DNA from 2 places in the Lysinibacillus louembei genome. Region 1 is predicted to be linked to the other one. Evidence: riboswitches for the same ligand, from Rfam matches in the RefSeq annotation. Region 1 holds a riboswitch; the other holds the start of a gene.
The links. Region 1 has a riboswitch for FMN ahead of ribD (bifunctional diaminohydroxyphosphoribosylaminopyrimidine deaminase/5-amino-6-(5-phosphoribosylamino)uracil reductase RibD). Riboswitches for the same ligand answer to the same signal wherever they lie in the genome.
Positions count from the first base shown of each region.

Region 1 (12,161 bases):
CAACTGTATCATCTTCGGCAGGCTTATAGCCCTTGCCCTTTTTTGTAATGACATGTACAAGCACAGGACCTTTTACTTTTTTCGCATAGTCTAATGTTTTTTCAAGCGCTTCAAAATCATGACCGTCAATTGGTCCTAAATATTTAAAGCCTAGCTCCTCGAAAAAGACACCAGATACGACTAAATATTTTAAGCTATCTTTCACTTTTTCCGCCGTTTGTGCAAGTTTCCCACCGACAACAGGAATTTTATTCATTAACGATTCAAGCTCTTCCTTCGCTTTTGAATATTCCTTTGCTGTACGCAGGCGACCTAACACATTGTGCAATGCACCAACATTTGGTGCAATGGACATTTCATTATCATTTAAAATGACAATCATATTCGTTTTTTCATGACCGATATGATTTAATGCCTCTAATGCCATACCACCTGTTAATGCACCATCACCGATAATTGGAATGACATAATTTTTATCCTTTTTAATATCTCGAGCAGCAGCCATTCCCATCGCGGCTGATAAAGATGTTGAGCTGTGCCCTGTTTCCCATTCATCATGCTCACTTTCAACACGCTTTGGGAAACCGCATAAACCTTTAAATTGACGTAATGTATCAAACTCTCCAGCACGTCCTGTTAAAATTTTATGAACGTATGCTTGATGTCCTACATCCCATAAAAATTTATCCTTTGGGCTATTAAACGTTTTATGCAACGCAATTGTTAGCTCTACAACACCTAAATTCGGCCCAATATGTCCTCCTGTGACAGAGCACTTTTCTATTAGAAATGAGCGAATGTCAGAAGCTAATGCTTCCAGCTGCTGCTGATTCAAATTTTTCAAAAAGGATGGATTAGTTATTTTAGTTAAATCCACCTCATCCACACACCTTTACATTTAAATATTCACCGTATTGTGATTTCTCTATTATAACAGTGTCCTTTGCCCATGTCATAAAAAACGCTGTTTTTCTACAATGACAGACAATTTGCTTTCTTCAAAGCCCGCAAAACATCGTACCATTTATTTATTGCGTTTGACAATATAGTTTGCAAATTCGTGGAGTAGTGTCGTATCTTTCGATAAGCGCTGTAATGCAGCAATTGCTAATTCGAAATGCTCATTTAATTTTTCCTTTGCCCCATCTAATGTTAACAATGCAGGATACGTGCTTTTCTCGCTTGCAATATCTTTTCCCGCCGTTTTCCCTAGCTGCTCAGACGTTCCTTCAATATCTAAAATATCATCTTGAATTTGGAATGCTAAGCCAATATGATGTGCATAGTCCACTAGTGCCACTCTTTCTTCAGCTGTCGCACGCGCTAAAATGGCACCTGACTCAATGCTATAACGCAGCAATGCACCCGTTTTATTGACATGCACCTGCTCAAGCTCCTGTAAATTTAATTGGCGCTTTTCGCCGTCCATATCCAAGACCTGACCACCAACCATGCCTTCTGCTCCTGCTGCAATGCTTAATAAATTAATTAATTCAATTTTTGTATCAGCTGCAATCGGCATGCGTGCTAAAATGCCGAAGCTCAACGTGTTCAGCGCATCTCCTGCTAGCGTTGCTAACGCTTCGCCATAAACGACATGATTCGTTGGCTTTCCTCGACGCAAAGCATCATCATCCATACATGGTAAATCGTCATGGATTAATGAATACGTGTGAATCATTTCAACGCAAGCCCCAACTGTATATGCCGGTGCCATGTCGACTTGAAAATAATCACAAACAGCCGCAACAAATAATGGACGAATTCTTTTGCCGCCAGCATTTAATGAATATAGCATCGAATCCTTTAATATAGTAGGTGCTACGATGTTTTCAACTAAATGCACCATTTCCTTTTCAATAGCTGGTGTATGCGCTTCGATAAATGTTGTTAATTGCATGCTTTACTTCTCTCCATTCCCCGCTTGAAACGGCTGCTTATTCCCATTTTCATCAACGATTGAAATTAATTGCTGCTCCGCATGCTGCAATTTATCATTGCAAAACTTGGAATATTCCATTCCTTTTTTATATAAATCAATCGCTTCCTCTAAAGGCACTTCGCCTTGCTCTAGCTTGCGGACAATGTCTTCTAATTCGGTCATCGCCTGTGCAAATGTTAAATTTTCCATCCATCATTCCCCCTTCTGTAGCTCAATGTCCATCACCTTCGCACGAACAATCCCATCTTGGTAATGAATTTCAATTGCATCGTCGAGCGCTAACTGTGCAGCCTCTTTGATAACTTGGTTTTCTCGATATGTTAAATTAAAGCCTTTTTCCATCATCGCCAACGGATTTAAAGCAGCAAGTGTGCGTATTGTTGAATGCAACTGTGATTTTCCCTCGTTTAAACGATGCTGTACAGCACGATTTAGCTCATTATGCAATTGTGCTAATTTTTGCTGCTCCATTTGGATTGATTTTTGAGGAGAGAAAAACTGCATTTTAGCAAATGTTTTTTCAGCCTCATTGCGTTTTTTCAGCATATATACTTGCATTGCTTGCTGCAATTTCATATCAGTGTGTGCCAAGCGCTCAATAAAAGGACGATACAATTTTTCGGGCGTTGCTAACGGATAAGATTGTTGATACTTTTGTAGACGATTCCTTTCAAAGCGAAGTTGCGCTGTTACAATTTGCTGTAACCTTGCCACATTCGTCGTAATGCGCTCCTTTAGCTCATGCTGGTTTGGCACAGCAAGCTCCGCTGCTGCTGTTGGTGTCGGTGCGCGCAAATCAGCAACAAAATCGGCAATTGTCGTATCGGTCTCATGCCCAACTGCACTAATAATTGGAATGCGACTTTCGAAAATTGCACGTGCTACAATTTCTTCATTAAAAGCCCATAAATCCTCAATTGAGCCACCGCCACGTCCTACGATTAACACATCACATTGTGCATGTCGATTGGCTAATTGAATGTTTTTGGCAATATTTGCGGCTGCACCTGCTCCTTGCACAAGCGTTGGATAGATGCATATTTCCGCCTGTGGATAGCGACGTTGAATCGTTGTGCAAATATCCCGAATTGCTGCACCTGTCGTCGCTGTCAACACGCCAATTGCTTTCGGAAAGGGCGGGATTGCTTGCTTAAAATTCGGATTGAATAAGCCTTCCCTTTGTAAAGTTTCCTTCAGCTGTTGAAAGGCGATAAATAAGCCCCCAATACCGTCTGGCTCCATTGTTTGTACATACAACTGATAAATACCTGCCGTTTCGTAAACGTTGACATCCCCACGAATATAAACCATCATGCCTTCCTCTGGCTTAAATGCGAGCTTTGCTGCTGCCGTGCGAAACATCGTTGCTTGAATGCGGGCAGCATCATCTTTTAATGTAAAATAAATGTGGCCAGAGCTATGCATTTTTACGTTAGAGAGCTCTCCTTTTACATACACTTCACGTAAATGAGGATCAGCATCAAATTTTCTTTTAATATATTTTGTCAATGCTTTGACAGTTAAATAAGAAGAGTTGCTCAAAGCGCCATCTCCCCTTTCTTTACCTTGTTCAGTTTAACTTGAAACATACTAAAAAGGAGCCATCTGAAAAGTCATTTTGAGACGGCTCCTTGCGCTTTTACGGCTGAACTGTTTTCGCTGCTGCTTGTACCGTATTTGCTAGTAGCATCGTAATCGTCATTGGACCAACGCCCCCTGGCACTGGTGTAATATGTGAGGCAATACCATCTACTGCTGCAAAATCAACATCTCCACATAAATGATTGTCCTCATCACGATTAATGCCAACATCAATGACAACAGCACCTTCTTTTACATGTTCAGCTGTAATGAAATTTGCACGACCAACAGCTGCAATTAAAATATCTGCTTGCTTTGTAAATGACGGTAAGTCAGGTGTTTTAGAGTGCGTATATGTAACCGTCGCATCTTTTTGTAACAATAGCTGTCCCATTGGCTTGCCAACAATATGACTACGTCCAACGATCACCGCATGCTTCCCAGCGACTTCAATACCGCTATGCTCCAATAATTTCATAACTCCATAAGGTGTGCATGGTAAATAAGTTTCTTGCCCAAGCATCATTTTTCCTACGCTAATTGGCGCAAAACCATCCACATCTTTGTCTGGAGAAATTGTCGCGATAACTGAATCTTCATTAATATGCTTTGGCAATGGTAGCTGCACAAGGATACCATGAATATCGTTACGCTCGTTTAACTCACGAATATGCTCAAGTAGCTGTTGTTCTGAAATCGTTTCTGGCAAAGTGATTAACTCTGAATACATGCCGATTGCTTCACACGATTTTTGCTTATTCGTCACATATGTTTTCGAGGCAGGATTATTTCCTACTAATACAACGGCTAAACCAGGTGTAACGCCCTTAGCCTTTAGCTCCTCCACTTGTTTCGCTACAGAGCCTCGAATTTCTTGACCGATTTCTTTTCCATTAATAATTGCACTTGACATACTACAATTCCTCCCAATTCACTCTATTAATTGTCTGATTGACGCTCATGACGCCTCAATTATTGTTCTGTAAATTTCGAAAGCACACCATTGACAAATTTGCTTGATTTTTCATCACCAAATACTTTACAAAGCTCGATCGCTTCGTTTAATACAACACGATTCGGCGTATCTGGTGTAAATAACAATTCATAAACAGCTAGACGTAATACAGTTCGTTCAATTTTTGGTAGACGGCTTAATGTCCAATTTTCTAGTTTGTCGCTCAGCGTCGCATCAATTTGCTCTTTTTGCTCAATTGTTCCTCGCACTAATTGCTCAAAGAAAGCATCTGATGACTGATCCTCTAAAACGTGCTCCATCGCCTCTTCAAGTGGTAAGTCGGTACTATCTAGTTGAAATAGCACTTGCACAGCTTTTTGACGTGCATCATGTCGCTTCATGATAAAAAACTCCTTCATTATTCAATATATAGCGGCTTTATCTTAGTTGAATACATTTATTCAAGATAATATCACGTCTTATCATAGCATAATTTCCCTGTCGTAGCACAGCTTGTTGCAAATTTTAAAATTTGAAAACGCTTTTATTTTTCTTGTTGCTAAAGTTTGGATTTCTTTGCTAAAATAGGATGACTGAAAGGAGCCATCTTATGTCTTATATGATTTTTATGTTCACAGCTGCTATTATAATAGGCATCGTTAGTGGTATATTCGGTTTATCCACTCACCTCATGATTATAGTGCTTTTCATACTAGCATTTATGAGCCTCGGCTATATTTTGTATACAATACAATTCTCTAAAAACATGGATAGAATCCACAAATTTTTAGAAAAAAATCAAAAGCAGCCTGTTTATCGCTATGCATTTGAAGTTGGTAACGGTTCCGCTGAATCACAGCTTGAAGCAATCGACGCTATTTTAAAAAAGTACAAATCACCTGTCATGCAAGCGACATATAAAATGCATCGCGCACTTTTGTCAAAGAATTACATACTAGCAATGCAGGAAATTCAGACAATTGCCAACAAGCCTTTAGGGCAATACTGTATTGCAACACTTTACGCATTGCAAGGCGACCACCAGCAAGCAAGACAAATCCCTCTCAAACCAGCATGGCAACAGGCTGTTGTAGAAGCAATCATTGCGTTCAATGAACAATCACCACATTATGAGGAGAAAAAGCAGCAAGCCATTGATTTAGCACGTGGTGTTCAACGTTATGTGAATGTGCATTTCTTTAAAGATTTGGAAAAGTGATATGATCCACTTTTTCAAATCTTTTTTTATAATTCTAAAATCCCGATTCGCTCAACGGAGTTACATTTTCGCTCAACCACCGCCCAAATTCGCTCATCAAATTGAAGTTTTCGCTCATCGTGACCCACACCCATCATCTTTCTACTAAATAAGACAATGAAATGACAAAACAAGTGGTTTTTTTCTACGTATGGCCTGTCCTTACTGTGAATATACTAATTAATAGGTAAAGGAGGATTGTCATTTATGTTATTGCTTTTTTTAATTAACCACTGGGCATTTTTTATTTTAGTGATGGTTTTAATGATAACTGGAGGATTATTAAGCTTCCTACTGCCACGTGTTCCAACGATTATTTTTCTACTATTCTTCGTAGCAATTAGCTTTGGCTACACACGACTTTATGACGCAGCCTACTTCACAATACCTATCCTTCTCATCACATGCATTTTCACGGCAATTCCAATTGTGCTCGTTAAATATACATTGTATTTACAGCAAATAGGAGAGCGTTTAGAAACTTCTCCATAGCTTTCTACCAAATCTGATAGGATAATTTTGAAAGCAATCGAGGGAAAACAGTTCGTTTTCATTTGACACTTTTATTTTTTAATAGAGTAGGGAGTGATAATATTGATTTGTTATCACTCCTCTTCACACATTTACCTCTAACAGTTAAATTCCAATAGAAAATTAAAATATCTTAAAACATTTTTGTTAAATTTGCCATTTCTATTGCAGCTACAGCAGCATCGTAACCTTTATTCCCTGCTTTCGTTCCTGCTCGTTCAATTGCTTGTTCAATTGTTTCAGTTGTAACGATTCCAAAAATGGTTGGCACTCCTGTTTGTAAGCCTACATTGGCAATTCCTTTTGCTGATTCGTTACATACGTAATCATAGTGCGTTGTTGCGCCACGAATAACTGTACCAAGTCCAATAACAGCATCATATTTTTGTGATTCTGCCATCTTTTTTGCTATAAAAGGTACTTCAAAAGCTCCTGGCACCCAAGCAATGTCAATGGCATTTTCCTCTACGCCATGACGCTTTAAACCGTCAATCGCACCTGCTAATAATTTATCATTAATAAACTCGTTAAAACGTCCAACAACAATACCTATTTTTAATCCTGTACCTACTAGCTGCGCTTCAAATGTTTTTACCATCATTAATTCCTCCTCTATAATAAATGAGCCATTTTTTCTTTTTTTGTATTCATATAATGAGTATTTTCTTCTACTAAACCAGCAACAAGAGGTACACGTTCCACAACAGTTATATCGTACCGTTCAAGCTGGGCTACCTTATCTGGGTTATTCGTCATTAAACGGATATGTGTAACTCCTAAATCTCGCAGCATCTGTGCGCATAAACTGTAGTCGCGTAGCTCGCTAGGAAAGCCAAGCATTTCATTCGCCTCTACTGTATCGTAGCCTTGCTCCTGCAATTCATATGCTTTTAACTTATTTAATAAGCCAATTCCTCGTCCTTCCTGCCGCATATAAAGAATTGCCCCTTCTCCTTCCTGCTCAATTTTAGCAAGTGCCGCTTGTAACTGTGCTCCACAATCACAGCGTTTCGAGCTAAAAATATCACCTGTTAAACACTCAGAGTGAATGCGAATTAGTGGTGCTTCTGCTTGTTGTAGATTTCCTTTAACAATTGCAACATGCTCTTTAGAGTCGATGAAATTCGTATAACCAATCATTATAAATTCACCATAATGTGTTGGTAGCTGAATTTTCGCTTCACGAGAGACGACCTTCTCTTTTTCAAGACGGTATCGGATTAAGCTTTCGATTGTAATGAGCTTCATATTAAATTTTTCAGCTATTTCTTTCAATTGAGGTAATCGAGCCATCGTACCATCCTCATTCATAATTTCACAAATAACCCCTGCTTGCTTGCTTCCACAAAGCATCGCTAAATCAACTGTAGCCTCTGTATGCCCAGGTCTTACAAGAACGCCATTTTCCTTTGCAATTAACGGAAAAACATGACCTGGTCGGCGAAAATGCTGTGGCTGCACATTATCATCTAGCATTTTTTCAATCGTCAATGCTCTTTGAAATGCACTAATTCCCGTAGTAGTATCCATATAATCAATACTTACTGTAAATGCTGTTTGATGATTGTCTGTATTAAATTGAACCATTGGCTCTAAGCTAAGTGAATGTGCAATTTGTGAGCTAATTGGAGTACAAATCAGCCCTTTCCCATATGTCGCCATAAAATTAATGACTTCAGGCGTTACATATTCAGCTAATACAACAAAATCACCTTCATTTTCACGATTTTCATCATCAACAACGATAACTATTTTCCCTTGTTTTAAGTCAGCAATCGCTTCTTCTATTGTGTTAAACATTTTAGCCCACCTTTAAAATCCATGTTGTCGTAAAAAGTCTTCTGTTAATGTATTTGATCTTACTTTTAATTGTTTAGCAATATACTTGCCTAGCAAATCTGTTTCGATATTGACAGTATCACCTTCACGTTTAAAGCCAAGCGTTGTCTCCCCAAATGTATGCGGAATAATTGAAACCGTAACAATCTCTTTTTGTAAATCAAAAATTGTTAAGCTAATTCCATCAATAGCGATTGACCCACGCGGTATACATAAAGCACTTGCTTCATGAGAAACTTTTATATCAAAATAAACCGCATTTGCAAATGAACGTTTACGTAAAATAACCCCTACTTCATCAATATGCCCTGATACAAAATGACCTCCAAATCGACCATTGGCAATCATAGCACGCTCTAAATTTACAGAGGCTCCTACTTGTAATTGTGCAAGTGATGTTGCACGTATCGTCTCAGGCATAACATCAGCTGTGAAGTTCGTGCTAGTGAAGCTTGTGACAGTTAAACATACACCATTCACTGCGATGCTATCGCCGACCTTCAAATCTTGCATTATTTTTCGAGCACCAATCGTAAAAACAATTGATTCTTGCCCTTTTGTCATTTGCTTAATCGTGCCTAGCTCCTCAATAATCCCTGTAAACAAATGCTCACCTCATTTCATTGTCATTGTTAATTTAATGGCCTCACCTATTTTTTCAACGTCAGTAAAAATAAATTCCTCCTGCAATGTTGCCATCGAAAGTGCCCCAGAACCTAATAGCTTCGGCGCAATATATATAATCATTTTTTGTACAAATCGTTGTTGTAAAAAGACATCCGCCATTTGGCTGCCTGCCTCAACGTATAATGTCATAATGCCTTCATCCGCTAGCGTCCTTAAAATATTTCGCAAGGAACAATCCTCTATTACAAAGGTACGAACGCCTGACAAGTTCCGAGCCTTTGATGTAAAAAGCCAAGTTTGAGCCATTTTATCGTTAAAGACTTTTGCTGCACTCGGAACCTTTCCATCTCGGTCCATAACAACTCGAATTGGTTGTTTATTTGAAGAGCTAAGCCGATTTGTTAAGCTTGGGTTGTCAATACAAACAGTGTTTGAACCAACCAAAATAGCATCATGTATGGAGCGAGCATAATGAACATCCTTCTGAACCTCCTTACCTGTAATTGCCGTTCGCTGCCCTTTCTCGGCGTTAATTTTACCGTCTATCGAAATGGCTTGCTTCAACGTAACATAAGGTAAACGATGTACAATGTAGTAGAAAAATGCTTCATTAATCGCTTTTGCCCCATCTTCACATAATCCAATACTTACTGTAATGCCTGCCTCCTCTAGCCTTCGAGCACCACTTCCAGCTATAAGTGGATTTGGGTCAAGCGTTGCAATAAATACATGGGCTACCTGTGCTTTTATAAGCGCCTCAACACAGGGACCAGTTCGTCCAACATGGCTACAGGGCTCCAGCGTCACATAAACATTCGCCCCTTTAGCTTTCTCACCCGCGATTTTTAATGCATTAATCTCCGCATGTGCCTCACCTGATTTAAGGTGAGCGCCAAAGCCTACAACCTCCTGATTATTTGTAATGACACACCCAACTAGCGGATTGGGAGAAGTTTGATTACTTCCTGATTTCGCTAAATTCAAAGCGAATTGCATTGCTTGCTCGTCATTCATACAGCCACCTCCTTTTAAATTAAAAAAGCCTCCTAAAAAAGGGGCTTTTACGGAGAAGGCATCGCTAAATAAACCAGCACTTTTGCTAGTTTTTTGCCTAATCCTTCTCTCATCCAGACTATTACTGTCGGCTTCGGAATTTCACCGAATCCTGCTTAAAAAGCTCGCGGGCTTTACCGCCGATTGGGACTTACACCCGACCCCGAAGGAATGCTATTCAATTAAAAAACCCCACATTTTTTTGTGGGGTCTGAAAAAAGGCATCATCAAATAAACTAGCGTTTGGGCTAGTTTTTTGCCTACCTTCTCTCATCCAGACTATTACTGTCGGCTTCGGAATTTCACCGAATCCTGCTTAAAAAGCTCGCGGGCTTTACCGCCGATTGGGACTTGCACCCGACCCCGAAGGCATGTTATTCAATTAAAAAACCCCACATTTTTTTGTGGGGTCTGAAAAAAGGCATCATCAAATAAACTAGCGTTTGGGCTAGTTTTTTGCCTACCTTCTCTCATCCAGACTATTACTGTCGGCTTCGGAATTTCACCGAATCCTGCTTTAAAAAAGCTCGCGGGCTTTACCGCCGATTGGGACTTGCACCCGACCCCGAAGGCATGTTATTCAATTAAAAAACCCCACATTTTTTGTGAGGTCTGAAAAAAGGCGTCATCAAATAAACTAGCGTTTTGGCTAGTTTTTTGCCTACCTTCTCTCATCCAGACTATTACTGTCGGCTTCGGAATTTCACCGAATCCTGCTTTAAAAAAGCTCGCGGGCTTTACCGCCGATTGGGACTTACACCCGACCCCGAAGGTAATATTTATAATTGCATCTAATTATACAGCAATAATAATAAAAATCTAGCCATTTGACAAACAAAAAAACTCTTGCACTTTTCTCAATAGAATCTATTTTCATATTATGAACATCACTAACCATATTACTTCAAAGAAATTATTCTAGTTAAGTTGTATATTGCACAGTCACAATAAATTGACTAAGAAGTATGACCATTAATAAAAAGGAGCATTTATACGGACAACAAAACAACCGTATTTTCTTCGTAGTAGTTCTCATTAAACAATCGAAGGAAATTGGTAATAGCGGCACATGCTGCTAGATGAAACATCCCCTTAATCAGATGGAATCAACTAATAAGTTGAACCATATAACAAATAAAGGAGATTAAAATTCCCAAAATATAATATGTGCACAAAAGCTCATCAAATGACAGGCTTTTCCTTTGTCACAAAATTGACACATAAAATAACCGAATTTTCTAATTATTCTGTTGACTCGTATACTCTGTTATAATACAATACGAATATAAAATAAAAAATATATAACAGTTACTGTTGAGGAGGAAATGAAAATGTTAGAAAACGTAGTCGAATTTTTCAAAAACTTACCTGAGAAAACTTGTGTACAGTGTGGCAAAAAGATGGAAGAGCAAAGCGAGTGCTACAGTCATAGCTGCGAGCATTGCAATAATCATTAATACATAAAAGCTGTCGGTTCAATGTCCGACAGCTTTTTCTCTTAAATATCAAAATCGCTTTCTTCTGTAGTCAAGCTTGAGGATTAATGATGTGCTCCTGATTCCCCTCCAATGATTGGAGCATTAGATTTTAACGCTTGTTTATCACTTTCTGATAGCTCACCTACAATTAATAACTTTGTTGGTGTGATGATTGAATCGTTATTACTTGCATGTACTTGAATATAGTAAAGCCCCTCACTTTCAAAATCCATATTTAAACTAAATTGACCATTCCCATCATTTGAAGCTTCAGTCATTCCATATGTAACGGTTCCATCCTGTTTCCACATTTTTAAATGAACATATTGTGGATTCTCTACCGCATCTCCATTTTGTGTAAGGTTAACCTTAATTGTGACAGCTTTTGTTGGTTCAAGGAGGTCTGGTAAGATGATTTCAGCTTCAAGTGGGGTTTCTTGCTTATACAATTGACTTGCATTAGGATTGGCTGAGCATGCACTTATCATATAGCACGTTAATAAAATGATAAGCAAAAATTGTATTTTATTCATTGAATAATCTCCTTTTATTTAGGCGTTAAAAAATTGCTTCATAGCAGGGATACGTTGAATAATGAGCCAATCTACTACCCATACAATGATTAGAGATATGCCCACAAGAGGGAAAACAACTCCAATAAAAATTAGCATCCATAAAAAGCCCTTCATCTTACTAGCACTTGGAGCGATTGGTGCACCTAATTTTTTACTAGGCTTTCGTTTTAACCATAAATAAAACCCGCTTATTGCAGTTAGTACAATTCCTATACACACCAATAACCCTATTATTTGATTCACAATTCCAAATTGAGTTCCTTTATGCAATGTAATTCCCCATGCAATGATTTTCCCCATAAATCGGTAATGATCATAGCGA
Region 1 is NZ_CP137624.1:2,738,187-2,750,347, reverse strand. It holds gene dxs (1-deoxy-D-xylulose-5-phosphate synthase) at 1-877, opposite strand, end outside; gene R6U77_RS13685 (polyprenyl synthetase family protein) at 1,025-1,900, opposite strand; gene xseB (exodeoxyribonuclease VII small subunit) at 1,904-2,131, opposite strand; gene xseA (exodeoxyribonuclease VII large subunit) at 2,135-3,484, opposite strand; gene folD (bifunctional methylenetetrahydrofolate dehydrogenase/methenyltetrahydrofolate cyclohydrolase FolD) at 3,582-4,436, opposite strand; gene nusB (transcription antitermination factor NusB) at 4,496-4,879, opposite strand; gene R6U77_RS13660 (EMC6 family protein) at 5,089-5,697, shown strand; gene R6U77_RS13655 (hypothetical protein) at 5,944-6,228, shown strand; gene ribH (6,7-dimethyl-8-ribityllumazine synthase) at 6,401-6,865, opposite strand; gene R6U77_RS13645 (bifunctional 3,4-dihydroxy-2-butanone-4-phosphate synthase/GTP cyclohydrolase II) at 6,880-8,067, opposite strand; gene ribE (riboflavin synthase) at 8,080-8,712, opposite strand; gene ribD (bifunctional diaminohydroxyphosphoribosylaminopyrimidine deaminase/5-amino-6-(5-phosphoribosylamino)uracil reductase RibD) at 8,722-9,747, opposite strand; FMN riboswitch at 9,845-9,961, opposite strand; FMN riboswitch at 10,045-10,161, opposite strand; FMN riboswitch at 10,245-10,363, opposite strand; FMN riboswitch at 10,446-10,564, opposite strand; gene yhfH (protein YhfH) at 11,118-11,243, shown strand; gene R6U77_RS13625 (FixH family protein) at 11,327-11,797, opposite strand; gene R6U77_RS13620 (PepSY-associated TM helix domain-containing protein) at 11,816-12,161, opposite strand, start outside.

Region 2 (12,161 bases), 860 kb from region 1:
GCATCAATCGGAACCATTTTTCCACAAGAGTTTGCAGTAAATGTTGCAACAGAGGCTGAAAGAGCAAAATATTATACAGATATGTATGGTGCGATTGGAACGCTTTATTACAACTTAGGGCTAGCTGATTTATATTCATCATGGTGGTTTCAAACTATCGTTGGTATGCTAGCCGTTTCGATTATTGTTGCGAGTATTGACCGTGGCATTCCATTACATCGCTCATTAACAAATCAACGAGTGAAGCGCCATATCGGCTTTATGAAGCGTCAGCGTATTGTCGCGGAAGGACAACCCTCTGAGCAGGCGGATAAAACGCTTGATTTAATTGAGGAAGAGATGAAGAAGCTAAAATATAAAGTGCGCCGTGAAAACAATGCATTATTTGCAGAAAAAGGACGTTTTTCACGCTACGGCCCTTATGTAAATCACGTTGGATTAATTGTATTTTTAGGTGCGGTTATGCTGCGTCTAGTACCAGGCTTTTACGTTGATACATCGATATGGTTACGTGAAGGTGAAATGGTTGCAGTAGATGGTATGGAAGGTTATTTCCTCTACAATGATAAATTTATTTTAGAAACATATGATAACGACCCAAGAGGTGAGCAATTGCGTCAAGGTGTCAATGTTGTCGCAAAAAATTACCAAACAAATGTCAAGCTATATAAGCAAAAAGAAGGTGCCGTACCAGGGCAAACTTCTGATTTAGAGGAATTACAATCATATGAGATTCGTGTAAATCACCCATTAAAACAGGATGGTTATTCGATTTTCCAAATGGACTATCGCTTAAATGAATTAAAGACGATGCATTTCGAGCTACAAAACAAGGCAACGGAGGAATTTTTAGGTCAAGTGAGTATCGATTTAACAGCACCACAAAAGGAATATGTGATTGATGATCAAACAAAGGTGCAAATTGTTACTTATTTACCAGATTTCTCAGGCTTTAAGGATGGTGTGCCACAAACAGCTTCACCATATCCGGAAAACCCAGCATTTATTTTCCGCATGTTTACACCCGAAACACCAGAGGGAGAAACAAGCTTTGTAGCGATTCGTGAAACATTAGAGCCGCTAGGAGAGAATCAATATAAAATGAAGTTTTCAAATGTAGATACGCGTAATGTATCTGGCTTAACAATTCGTAAAGATACAACGATTCCAATTTTATTTATTGGTGGTATTATCTTTATGATAGGTGTTGTGATGGGCTCATATTGGAATCATCGTCGTCTATGGGTAGAGCAGCTAGAAGATGGCTCTATTCGACTTGCTGCGCATGCAAATAAAAACTGGTTCAGCATGAAAAAGGATTTAGATGCTGTGACAGCCTATGCACATTTGCCACAATATGTAGATCAAGTAGAGAAAGAACAGGAAAAGGAAGGTGACAACACCTTATGAGTTTACTTCAATTAAGTGGTTACTTATTATTTACAGCGTTTATTTGTTATTTAATTGCCCTTGTATTATTTGGTGGGGCGATTAAGCCAACAAAAGTAGCAAATGCACCTGCATCTGCTGAAAAATGGGGTAAGCTAGCAATTACGGTAACGATTATTGGGTTTATCGCTAATCTAGGCTATTTTATTTTACGCTGGATTTATACAGGACATGCACCTGTAAGTAATATGTTTGAGTTTACAACAGCGTTTGGGATGTTTGTTATTGCTGCATTTATCGTTAGCTATTTCATGTATCGTGTAGCAGCGCTTGGGGTTGTTGCATTACCAATTGCTATTTTAATTATTGGCTATGCTGCAATGTTCCCACGAGAAGTGAGCCCATTAGTGCCTTCACTACAAAGTCACTGGTTAACGATTCATGTGATAACAGCTGCAATGAGTCAGGCGGTATTAGCACTTAGTGCTGTAGCAGGCTTAGTTTATTTATTAAAGCATGTTGATGTGAAAAAAGCTTCAAAGGAACGTTTTTGCTTAGAGGCTGTTATGTTTTCTTTAGTTCTTGTAATAGGTTTTATTGTGTCTTCTGTTACATTTAGCGCAATGGGCTATAGTGCAACATATCAATATGTAGATAAAGAAGGTAGAACAGGCGTTGTAGAATACCATAATCCAGCTCTTTTTGGGATGAATGAGTATATAGAAGTGAAAGCAGTAGATCCAGATGCGAAGCAAAAAGTATATGAGCCTGTTGTAGAGGCTGAGCAATCATTCCAACCATTGGTAGAGATGCCAGCAATTATTAATGCAAAAAAATTAACAACGGTTGTTTATTCTGTTTTATTCGGTACAGTGATTTATTTACTTATTCGTTTAATTAGTCGCCGTTCTATTTCTGAGATGGTACAGCCACTTGTGCAAAAAGTAAATTCATCATTAGCGGATGAAATTGGTTATCGAGCAGTATTAATTGGCTTCCCGCTCTTTACACTTGGTGCCCTGATTTTTGCTATGATTTGGGCGCATGAGGCATGGAGTCGCTTCTGGGGCTGGGATCCGAAGGAAGTATGGGCCTTGATTACATGGCTATTCTATGCGGCATTTTTACATTTACGCCTATCAAAAGGCTGGGAAGGTAAAAAATCAGCATGGCTTGCTTTAATTGGCTTTGGAATTATTATGTTCAACTTAGTTGTTGTGAATCTAATTCTTGCTGGTTTACATTCATATGCTTAATTGAGCGTGGCTGTTAGAAAAGGATCATTTTCTAACAGCTTTTTTGTTTGCATCCTATTTGATATATGATGGAAGTTGCAAGAATATGCAAGTTCACTTTTCAATTTGGCACTGAAACGGTACAATAGAAGATGTAGAAAGTAGGAAAGGGGATACACTAGTGTCTGAAAATATTTCTGTATTAGTAGTAGATGATGAAGATCGTATTCGCCGTCTATTAAAAATGTACTTAGAGCGTGAAGGATATATTGTAGATGAGGCTGAAAATGGAGAAGAGGCAGTTGAGAAAGCGTTTGAAAACGACTACCACTGTATTCTTTTAGATATTATGATGCCAGAAAAAGATGGTCTGCAAGTTTGTGAAGAAATTCGCGAAAAGAAAACAACGCCAATTATTTTACTGACAGCAAAGGGCGAGGAAGCGAATCGTGTACAAGGCTTTGAGCTAGGGGCAGATGATTATATTGTCAAGCCATTTAGTCCACGTGAAGTGGTGCTGCGCTTAAAGGCTATTTTACGACGCTCTGCTGCGTTTGCACCTGTTTCAAATAGTTCTACATCAAAGGATTTAGTCGTGTTCCCACATTTAACAATTGACCATGATGCACACCGTGTGACAGCGGACGGCGTAGAGGTAAATTTAACACCAAAGGAATATGAGCTGCTTTATTTTCTAGCGAAATCACCTGATAAAGTATTTGACCGTGAACAATTGCTCAAGGAAGTGTGGCACTATGACTTCTTCGGTGATTTACGTACCGTCGATACACATGTCAAGCGCCTACGTGAAAAATTGAACCGCGTTTCTGAAAGTGCAGCGAAAATGATTGTCACTGTTTGGGGCGTAGGCTACAAATTTGAGGTAGTGAATGAATAGAATATGGAATAGTATTGTCGGGAAGCTATGGGGAACCATATTGCTTCTCGTTTCCTTTGTATTATTTATTTTCACGGTATTTATGCTAGAGTTTTTAGAGAGCTATCATAGTACAAGAGCGGAAGAAACATTGCGTCAAACAGCATCAACAATTGCTAATATTGTGGAAAACGACCTAATTGATGATTCCCCATATGAAATTATTCGTAGCGTCTTGCATGAAGGTACAAATGCATTAATTGCCGAAAATCCTGATGGCACAGTTTATGCGATTCAGGAAGGGATGAACAAGGAAAGTATACAACAGCAAATTTTAAAAAATAAAGCATTCGAAAATATTTATGCAAGCAATAAACCCATTTTGCAGGATATGAGGCTACCATCACAAAAGGATGAAAATAAAACAGAGACGTATGTCGTGCTAGCTTTTCCGCTAAAGGGTGATGCTGCTCGACATGGTGCGGTATTTATTTATCAAAATCCAGATGCGATGCACGAGACGAGCAGAGAAACAACGAAAATTGTCTTTATTTCCGCGTTTATAGCCTTTGTTTTAACAACATTTTTTGCCTTTTTCTTATCGAGTCGTATTACATATCCTTTAAGAAAAATGCGAGAATATGCCTTCGAAATTGCAAAAGGTCGTTTTGATTCACAAGTGCCAACAACGCAAAATGATGAAATCGGACAGCTTGCAGTTGCCTTCAACCAAATGGGGCGCCAGTTAAAGCACCATTTAGAAGTTATTAACCAAGAGAAGGAGCAGCTATCAAGCATCTTAACCTCGATGACGGATGCGGTCATTACTTTTAATCGTGATCGTACAATTTTAGTAAGTAATCCACCAGCCGAGCGCCTTTTACAAAAATGGTTTGTGGCGAAGGGGGAGCAAAGCACGAAGCCAATTCCTCCTGAAATTTATCATATGCTAGATCATGTGCTTGATTTTGAAGATAAAATTGAAGAGGAAATTGAAATGGAGGGCTCCTATTACAGCATTACCATTAGCCCTCTTTATAGCGGTGAGCTTGTGCGCGGTGCGGTGGCAGTTATTCGCGATCAAACAGAGCAGCATCGCTTAGAAAAACTACGCTCCGATTTTATTGCCAATGTCTCGCATGAATTGCGCACGCCAATTGCCATGCTACAAGGCTACTCTGAAGCGATTTTAGATGGTGTAGTGATAGATGAAGATGAGCGCAATGAAATGATTAAAATTATTTATGATGAGTCGCAGCGTATGGGACGACTTGTCACAGATTTACTTGATTTAGCACGCATGGAGTCAGGTCATATGCGACTGTATAAAAATCTTGTACCACTTGTGCCAGTTTTGGAGCGTATGACGCAAAAATTTGCACAAGTTGCAAAGGAGAAGCATGTTGATTTACGCTTCATATCAGACATCGAGGAAGATGTTATGGTGAACATTGATGAGGACCGCATCGAGCAAGTGTTGACGAACTTAGTGGACAATGCACTGCGTCACACACCTATTGATGGTGCTGTTACGGTATCGGCATCATATGCTAAATCGTATGCCAAAATTGAAGTACGAGACACTGGGATTGGTATTCCAAAGGATGACCTACCATATGTGTTTGAGCGCTTTTATAAGGCGGACAAGGCGCGTACACGCTCAAAGGGTGGTACAGGTCTTGGCTTAGCTATTGCCCGAAATATCGTGGAAGCGCATAATGGAAATATTGCGGTTACAAGCGTTGAAAAAGAAGGAACTGCATTTACTTTTTATTTGCCGTTGTAATAGAATAAAAGGGTGTGGGAAGTCGAATTTTCCCGCACCCTTTATTTGAATTTAGCCTAGATTTGGACAGAGCAACTCGGCTTTATAACGTTGCGTCCTATAGTAACGAGTAAAGGGATTTGAATTGTATATATGAAATATTTACCAACGAATAAAATGAAACTTTTTTACTGCATGTACGACTAATTTTATGAGGATGGAGGTGGAATGGATGAAAGAATCCATTTTCCATCGATTGTATGATGAATATCACCAAGATGTATTCCAATTCTTAATTTATTTAGTGAAAAACAGATCTGTAGCGGAGGATCTTTCACAGGAAGTGTATATTCGAGTGCTAAGAGCTTACGACAAATTCGAAGGAAAAAGTTCTGAAAAAACATGGCTTTTTTCCATTGCGAAAAACGTCGCCATTGATTACTTTCGTAAAAACAATGTGCGTGAAAGGCATACGTTTGATGCATTTGAATGGGAGAGTGAGCAGCTCGTTTCACCTGTTCAAACACCAGAGCAGTTTGTAGAAATGAATGAAGATATGCGCCAGCTATTAGAGGCGCTTGAATTTTGTACAGGTGATCAAAAGATGGTCATCGTGATGCGCTATTTTCAAGATTTATCGATTGGTGAGACAGCTGACATTTTAAATTGGACAGAGAGCAAAGTGAAGACGACGCAGCATCGTGCAATTAAAGCATTGCGGGGTATTTTAGAGCAGCATGGAAAGGAGGTAAATTCGTAATGAATACGAAATGGGATGAAGAAAATATCGAGAAGCTTTTAAAGCAGGCACCAAAAATCCAAGACCACCGTTCCAAAGAAGAGGTTTTTGCAAAACTCCAACAAGCAGGTGCTTTTGAAGAGCAAGCGCCAACGATGTCAAGCAAGCGTCGTTCATATAAATGGATTTCTAGCATTGCTGTAGCAGCTATTGTAACATGTGGAGTTGGCATCTCAATGCTTGTGATGTCACCAGAGGAAAAGCAAGAAAAGGCAAACGATGTGGCAATGCAAAACGATAATAAGCAGGAAAGCTATAATGATGAAACTGCGGAGACGGAAGCAGATGCAACTACATTTGCAGCAGATAGTGCGACGACTACTCGTATGACCATACCAGATGAAACGTCACCTGTTTATGAAGATGCTGTAGGGGAAGGAGAGGTATTTACTGTCAGCTTAGCAGGAGCTGATGAGGTAAATGTCCCATCAGCCATCGTTATTCCGAAAGAAAAGCTTGTCGAGGATTTGGGCAAAGAAAAGCCTACACAAGTAGAGATGTATAAATACTATGCGCCAAAGCTTGATGAAGAAGGCTATGGCTTTGAAGAACAGCATCCAATAGAAGGTGAAATCATAGAAAATGAGCAAGAGCTTGTTGTGGCATTAGATAAGCCGACAAAGAAAAATATCGAGGCATTAAAGGAAACCTTCCCACAATACGAGGACATTATTTTAGATCAAAATGAAAGTACAAAAATAGAGCTATCAGCATTAACAGCTACGCAAAACTACAGCTATTATTTATTTACACAGCAAGATAAAAAATATTTTGTGCCACAACGGGAAGTAGCATATACGCATGTAGAAGAGGCCATTTTAGGCATGACAGGTCATGCAACGGAACAATATGCATCGGCTATTGTAGAAGGTGTTACATTTTCAGTGACTACCGCTGACCATGTTCATGTGAAATTTGACCAACCGCTTGATTTAGAGACAGTGGATTATACGCAGGCGAAGCAAATGCTAGAAGGCATTATGCTAACAGCTGCTGCGTTTAATCAGCAAGTTATTTTTGAAAATATTGTACAAACGACATGGGATCGCTTTGATTTCACACAGCCACAGCCGATACCTGTGGCGCCAAATGAATTACCACTTGATATCATACAGCCTTAGTGATAAGGCTGTATTTTTATATTTCGCAAATAAATTGGGAAAAAGCGCAGATAGTTGAGGAATTTCGCAGATAAGCTATGAAAAAGCGCAGATATCTTAGGGATTTTCGCAGATAAATCACAAAGAAAGCATAGATAACCAAGCAAAAAGGTTTACTTTTAAAAACTTTCTTTTATAATAGAAAGTGTAGTAACAAATTTTATATTGATTCATCTTCGGGGCAGGGTGTAATTCCCGACCGGCGGTAATTGAAATCGCAATCTCCGACCATTTACTTGGAGGACATTGCTTCAGCATTTCATGAGCCCGCGAGCCCGCTTTTGCGGTGCAGGATTTGGTGTGATTCCAAAGCCGACAGTATAGTCTGGATGGGAGAAGGTGAAGGCGCAGTCGTCATTTTTCGAAAATGTCGTATTTTGCTATACACAAGTCTACTTACTTAATAGGCTTATTTAAGTATCGCAATTTTCGACAAAGTAGCTTTGACATGATGCTTTTTAAGCATTGTCAAAATACGACTTCTTTTAAGCGTGCCTATTTCTCCCTTATACAATCATTGTATAAGGGTTTTTTCGTGAATGGCTGGACTGTCCTTTCTTCTTGCAAGAGTGAATCAGCAAAGAGGAGAGATTTTTTATGCGCAAGCAAAATTTGAAGTTACGTTCAACCGTAACAATCGCTATGTTGAGCAGCATCGCCTTTCTATTAATGATGCTCGATTTTCCATTACCATGGTTCCCAGTGTTCCTAAAAATTGATTTTAGTGATGTGCCAGCATTGATTGCGGCAATTACGATGGGACCAGTCGCTGGTATCATTGTAGAGTTGATTAAAAATATTCTAGACTGGCTATTTAAAGGCGCGCCAACGGGTGTACCAGTAGGACATATGGCAAACTTTGTAACAGGCATTCTATTTATTTTACCAACGTATTATTTTTATAAAAAATTCAAAACGATTCCTGGTTTAGCAGTAGGCTTAGCGGTAGGCACATTCGTTATGTCGATTGGCATGAGCATACTCAACTATTTCGTATTCCTACCAATGTATACGTATTTCCTAGGCTGGGGCTCATTCGATATGTATGAAACAATCGTTCTCGGTATTTTACCGTTCAATATTATTAAAGGTATCATTATTCTAACTGTTGCGATATTGTTATTCCGCACAATGAAAACATGGATTGACAAGCAGCAGTCAACCTATTTATCATTAAAATAAGCATTGAGCCGAGCTAATCAAATAGCTCGGCTTTTTTATAAGGAGAGAAACAAAAATGATTCGAATGCTAACAGCAAGTGAGCAATTACCAATGGATTTACTATTATTAGCAGATCCTTCTGAGGAAATTGTAACGGAGTATGTGCAGCGGGGGTTCTGCTATGTAGATGAGCGTGATGGAGAAATCGTCGGTGTATATGTGTTATTACCAACAAGACCACATACGATGGAGCTAGTGAATGTAGCAATAGATGAAAGGTGGCAGGGGCAAGGCATTGGCAAACAGCTTGTGCTTCATGCGATTGAACGTGCCAAAGCCATGCATTTTAAAACGATTCAGCTCGGCACAGGCAATTCAAGCGTTGACCAGCTAGCCCTTTATCAAAAATGTGGCTTCCGTATTGTCGGTGTCGATCGGGATTTCTTTCTTCAGCATTATGATGAGCCGATTTTTGAAAATGGTATTCAATGTATAGATATGATTCGGTTAGAGCTGTTGCTCTAAAGATCAATCTGCTTTAAGTATTTGTCGCTACAGACGAAATGACTGGAGGGGAAATTTTGCGATAATCTATTTTGCCATGCTGATCAAAATGGATATTATGAAACGGCAAATCCTCGCGCATATAAAAAACATGCTGACGATGTGTTAAAAATTTCAAAACACCAGCCTCAATTAAGCGCGCCTCTATTTCATAGAGCAATTGAATATCTTCATGCATCGCAGCTTGCTGTAGTAGCTTTTGTACATCCTGACTTCCTAGAAAAGAGCATACGGGGGAGCGTTCACTATTTAAGGCATGCAGCCAGCCTAGTAACGGATCTTCCCCAAGTGCAATGCCACCAACAAAAATATCATAATGCTGTACGCAATAATGAGCAGAGGCATTGACAGGCATCCATAATAGCTCATGTGAAATAGCATGCGCTGTTAAAAAGTCGCTTAAAATTTGTGCTTCCCGCATGTGATTCGCCTTAGGGCGGATTTGTTGGACACCGATCCGCAAATGGGGGAAGTCTAGCGATGGTAGTGGGCGAGCCTTTGGCTGAGCTCTACGATATGCTGGCAAAAAGCTCGTTGCAACAATTTCCCCCTCTTCGAATAAGCAGTAGTGATCCGCATCTATTGCTTCAAATAATGCGCGACGATACGTCTCATCCTGCAATGGTCCGCGTGTTGCATTGAATAAAATAAAATCCGCACCTTGCTCCTGAAAAGTCAATTTTTGTTGCGCAATATGTGTAGCAAAAGGCAGTGCACTAATGCCAAATTGTTGAATATTGGCTGTGAAAATAATATCGACATCATCCACCCAAGGGCGCGCCTGAAAATATTTTGGGAAAACAGATAGGCGCATATGTTGCTCATTATGCTCTGCAATGTAAAATGCCCCACAGCCTACAGGTATTCCTTCAGCTCCCTCCTCAATCCACTTGGCAGGTACAATTGAATAGCGAGCATTACATAGCATACGTGGCAGTAGCGCTTTAGGCTTTGTTAGCTCTATTGTAAAATGGTAAGGACTTGCTGCACTCAAATTTGCTTCAGGCAATAGCTTTTTAGTGCAAATCCGCTGTAAAGATGCAAGGACATCGTTACTTGTAAGCTTTGTACCATCATGAAAATAAATATCTTTTCGCAAGATAAATGTCCATGTTTTTGCATCATCGGTATGGTAGTCATAAACAAGATTTGGCTTTGCACGCGCTGTTTCTGCACAATAAACGAATAAGGACTCATGAATTTGGTTGTACAAATGCATATCATGGCGCGAATTGCCATTTAACGGATCATAATTGAGTGCGACATTCCAATAGGGATAGCGAAAAACATCACGTGCTTCTTCATTGGAAAAGCCATAACGCTGCTGTAACCAATTTTCTACTTGAGGATGTGATAGCACGTTGTATTGCTGTAACAATGTGTAGGCTTCTTTAAATTGCTGGTGCTGCCAATAATCATCGAATGCTAAATAAATAGCGTCTAGCTTTGTTAATCGTAAACATAGCCTAGGCTTTTTTCCACGTCCTTGTTCAGTCCGCCATGTCAGCCAACTACGCTCTTCGCATTTTTTTACAAGTACCTTTGCATAGCGTGTCGAGCAGCACCAAATTTGTGCAAGCTCTGCAATGGATGTTATGTGACTTTCCTCTACTTCAAAATGCTCATATAGTTTTAATAAATATCGAAACATAGCGCCTCCTAAAAGGTGAACAATAAAAAGAATATGCTCACTTTTTGTTCTTCTATTATCATTTTACACTAAAGAACAGGAGGTGTTTCGATGAATTTATATCGGAATCGCAATTTTTTAATATTATACATAGGAACAATTGCATCAACGGTTAGCTACCAGCTTTATCATTTTATTTTGCCACTATTTATTTATGATTTAACGAAGTCGGCCTTAGCGATGAGCACAATGCGGATAATGGATTTTTTACCAAATGTTTTATTAGGAATGCTAGCAGGGGTGCTTGTTGATCGAATAAACCGTAATAAAATGCTGAAATATGCAGGTTTTGTAAAAGTGATGCTTGCCACAATGTTAACAGTTGTTATTTTGCTAGATGCCGTTCAGCTTTGGCATATGTATGTGCTGGGCTTTTTCATAGCAACGGTGAGCTATACGTTTGGCAATGCGCAGCATGCTATTGTACCACAGCTCTTTGACAAAGCTCTTATGACGGAAATTCAAGAAAAGCTTTCATTTGTCAGTACGCTACTGTCTATTTTAGGTCCATCACTTGTAGGAATGCTGCTGATTTTTATTGCCTATGATTATTTATTTATCGTTTATGCCGGGGCATTGATAATTATTTGGCTTAGCGTGTTCTTTTTAGACGAAACAGTCACACCTGAGCGATTGAATAAGCAATCTATTTGGGCAGATATGAAGGAAGGTTTTATCGAGCTATTTGGCAATAAAACATTGTTTTATCCAACTATGTCTATTTTATTTGCGAATTTAGCAACAAGCTTTATTCTCGGAGTGCTCGCTTTTTATGTTGTCGATGTATTAGGACAAACGAAAGAGCAGCTAGGCTTTATGTATTCGATTGCGGCGATAGGGGGGCTTATTGGGGCAAAGCTGCTACAACCGCTACGCAAAAAATGGACACGTGGCAAAATATTTACGGTGATTTATTTAATGGATAGTGTTGCATTGCTGTTCTTCTTTTTCGCGACAACATGGTGGCAGCTCAGCATATTGCTGGCAGCTCGCACATGTACAAGCGTTATGATCAACATTATTTATTTCGCGATTCGTCAAGAGTCGACTCCGAATCATTTATTGGGGCGTGTGGCGGGTACATCTTCAATGTTGATGAAGCTCGCATTGCCAGCAGGTTTGTTTATTGGCGGATTATGGGCGGAAATGCTACCAATTCCTTATATTTTCCTTTTATCGGCATGTATTGTGTTGGTCATTTTTATAGTGTTGACAAAACAGCGCTTTACCTTAGTGGAATAACATCCTACATTTACCACTTGCAAAATCAAACGAATGTTCTTAAAATAAGAACAAACGTTCCTTTGGAGGCGAGTGAAATGTATGAGCATTATCCGAATCGACCAATTGTTTGTATTGATATGAAGTGTTTTTATGCTAGCTGTATCGCGATGTTAGAAGGGCTTGATGTGATGCAGGAGCCGATTGCGATTGTTGGCAATTTGACACAAAAAGGTAGCATTGTATTGGCGGCATCTCCTCCAATGAAGGAGCGCTTTCATATTCAAACTGGTAGCAGG
Region 2 is NZ_CP137624.1:3,602,005-3,614,165, reverse strand. It holds gene resB (cytochrome c biogenesis protein ResB) at 1-1,410, shown strand, start outside; gene ccsB (c-type cytochrome biogenesis protein CcsB) at 1,407-2,645, shown strand; gene R6U77_RS18100 (response regulator transcription factor) at 2,806-3,522, shown strand; gene R6U77_RS18095 (ATP-binding protein) at 3,515-5,287, shown strand; gene R6U77_RS18090 (RNA polymerase sigma factor SigX) at 5,499-6,026, shown strand; gene R6U77_RS18085 (hypothetical protein) at 6,026-7,186, shown strand; FMN riboswitch at 7,394-7,570, shown strand; gene R6U77_RS18080 (ECF transporter S component) at 7,823-8,407, shown strand; gene R6U77_RS18075 (GNAT family N-acetyltransferase) at 8,463-8,912, shown strand; gene R6U77_RS18070 (ABC transporter substrate-binding protein) at 8,926-10,602, opposite strand; gene R6U77_RS18065 (MFS transporter) at 10,693-11,883, shown strand; gene R6U77_RS18060 (Y-family DNA polymerase) at 11,961-12,161, shown strand, end outside.
Region 2: another riboswitch for FMN. It lies ahead of R6U77_RS18080 (ECF transporter S component); the one in region 1 lies ahead of ribD (bifunctional diaminohydroxyphosphoribosylaminopyrimidine deaminase/5-amino-6-(5-phosphoribosylamino)uracil reductase RibD).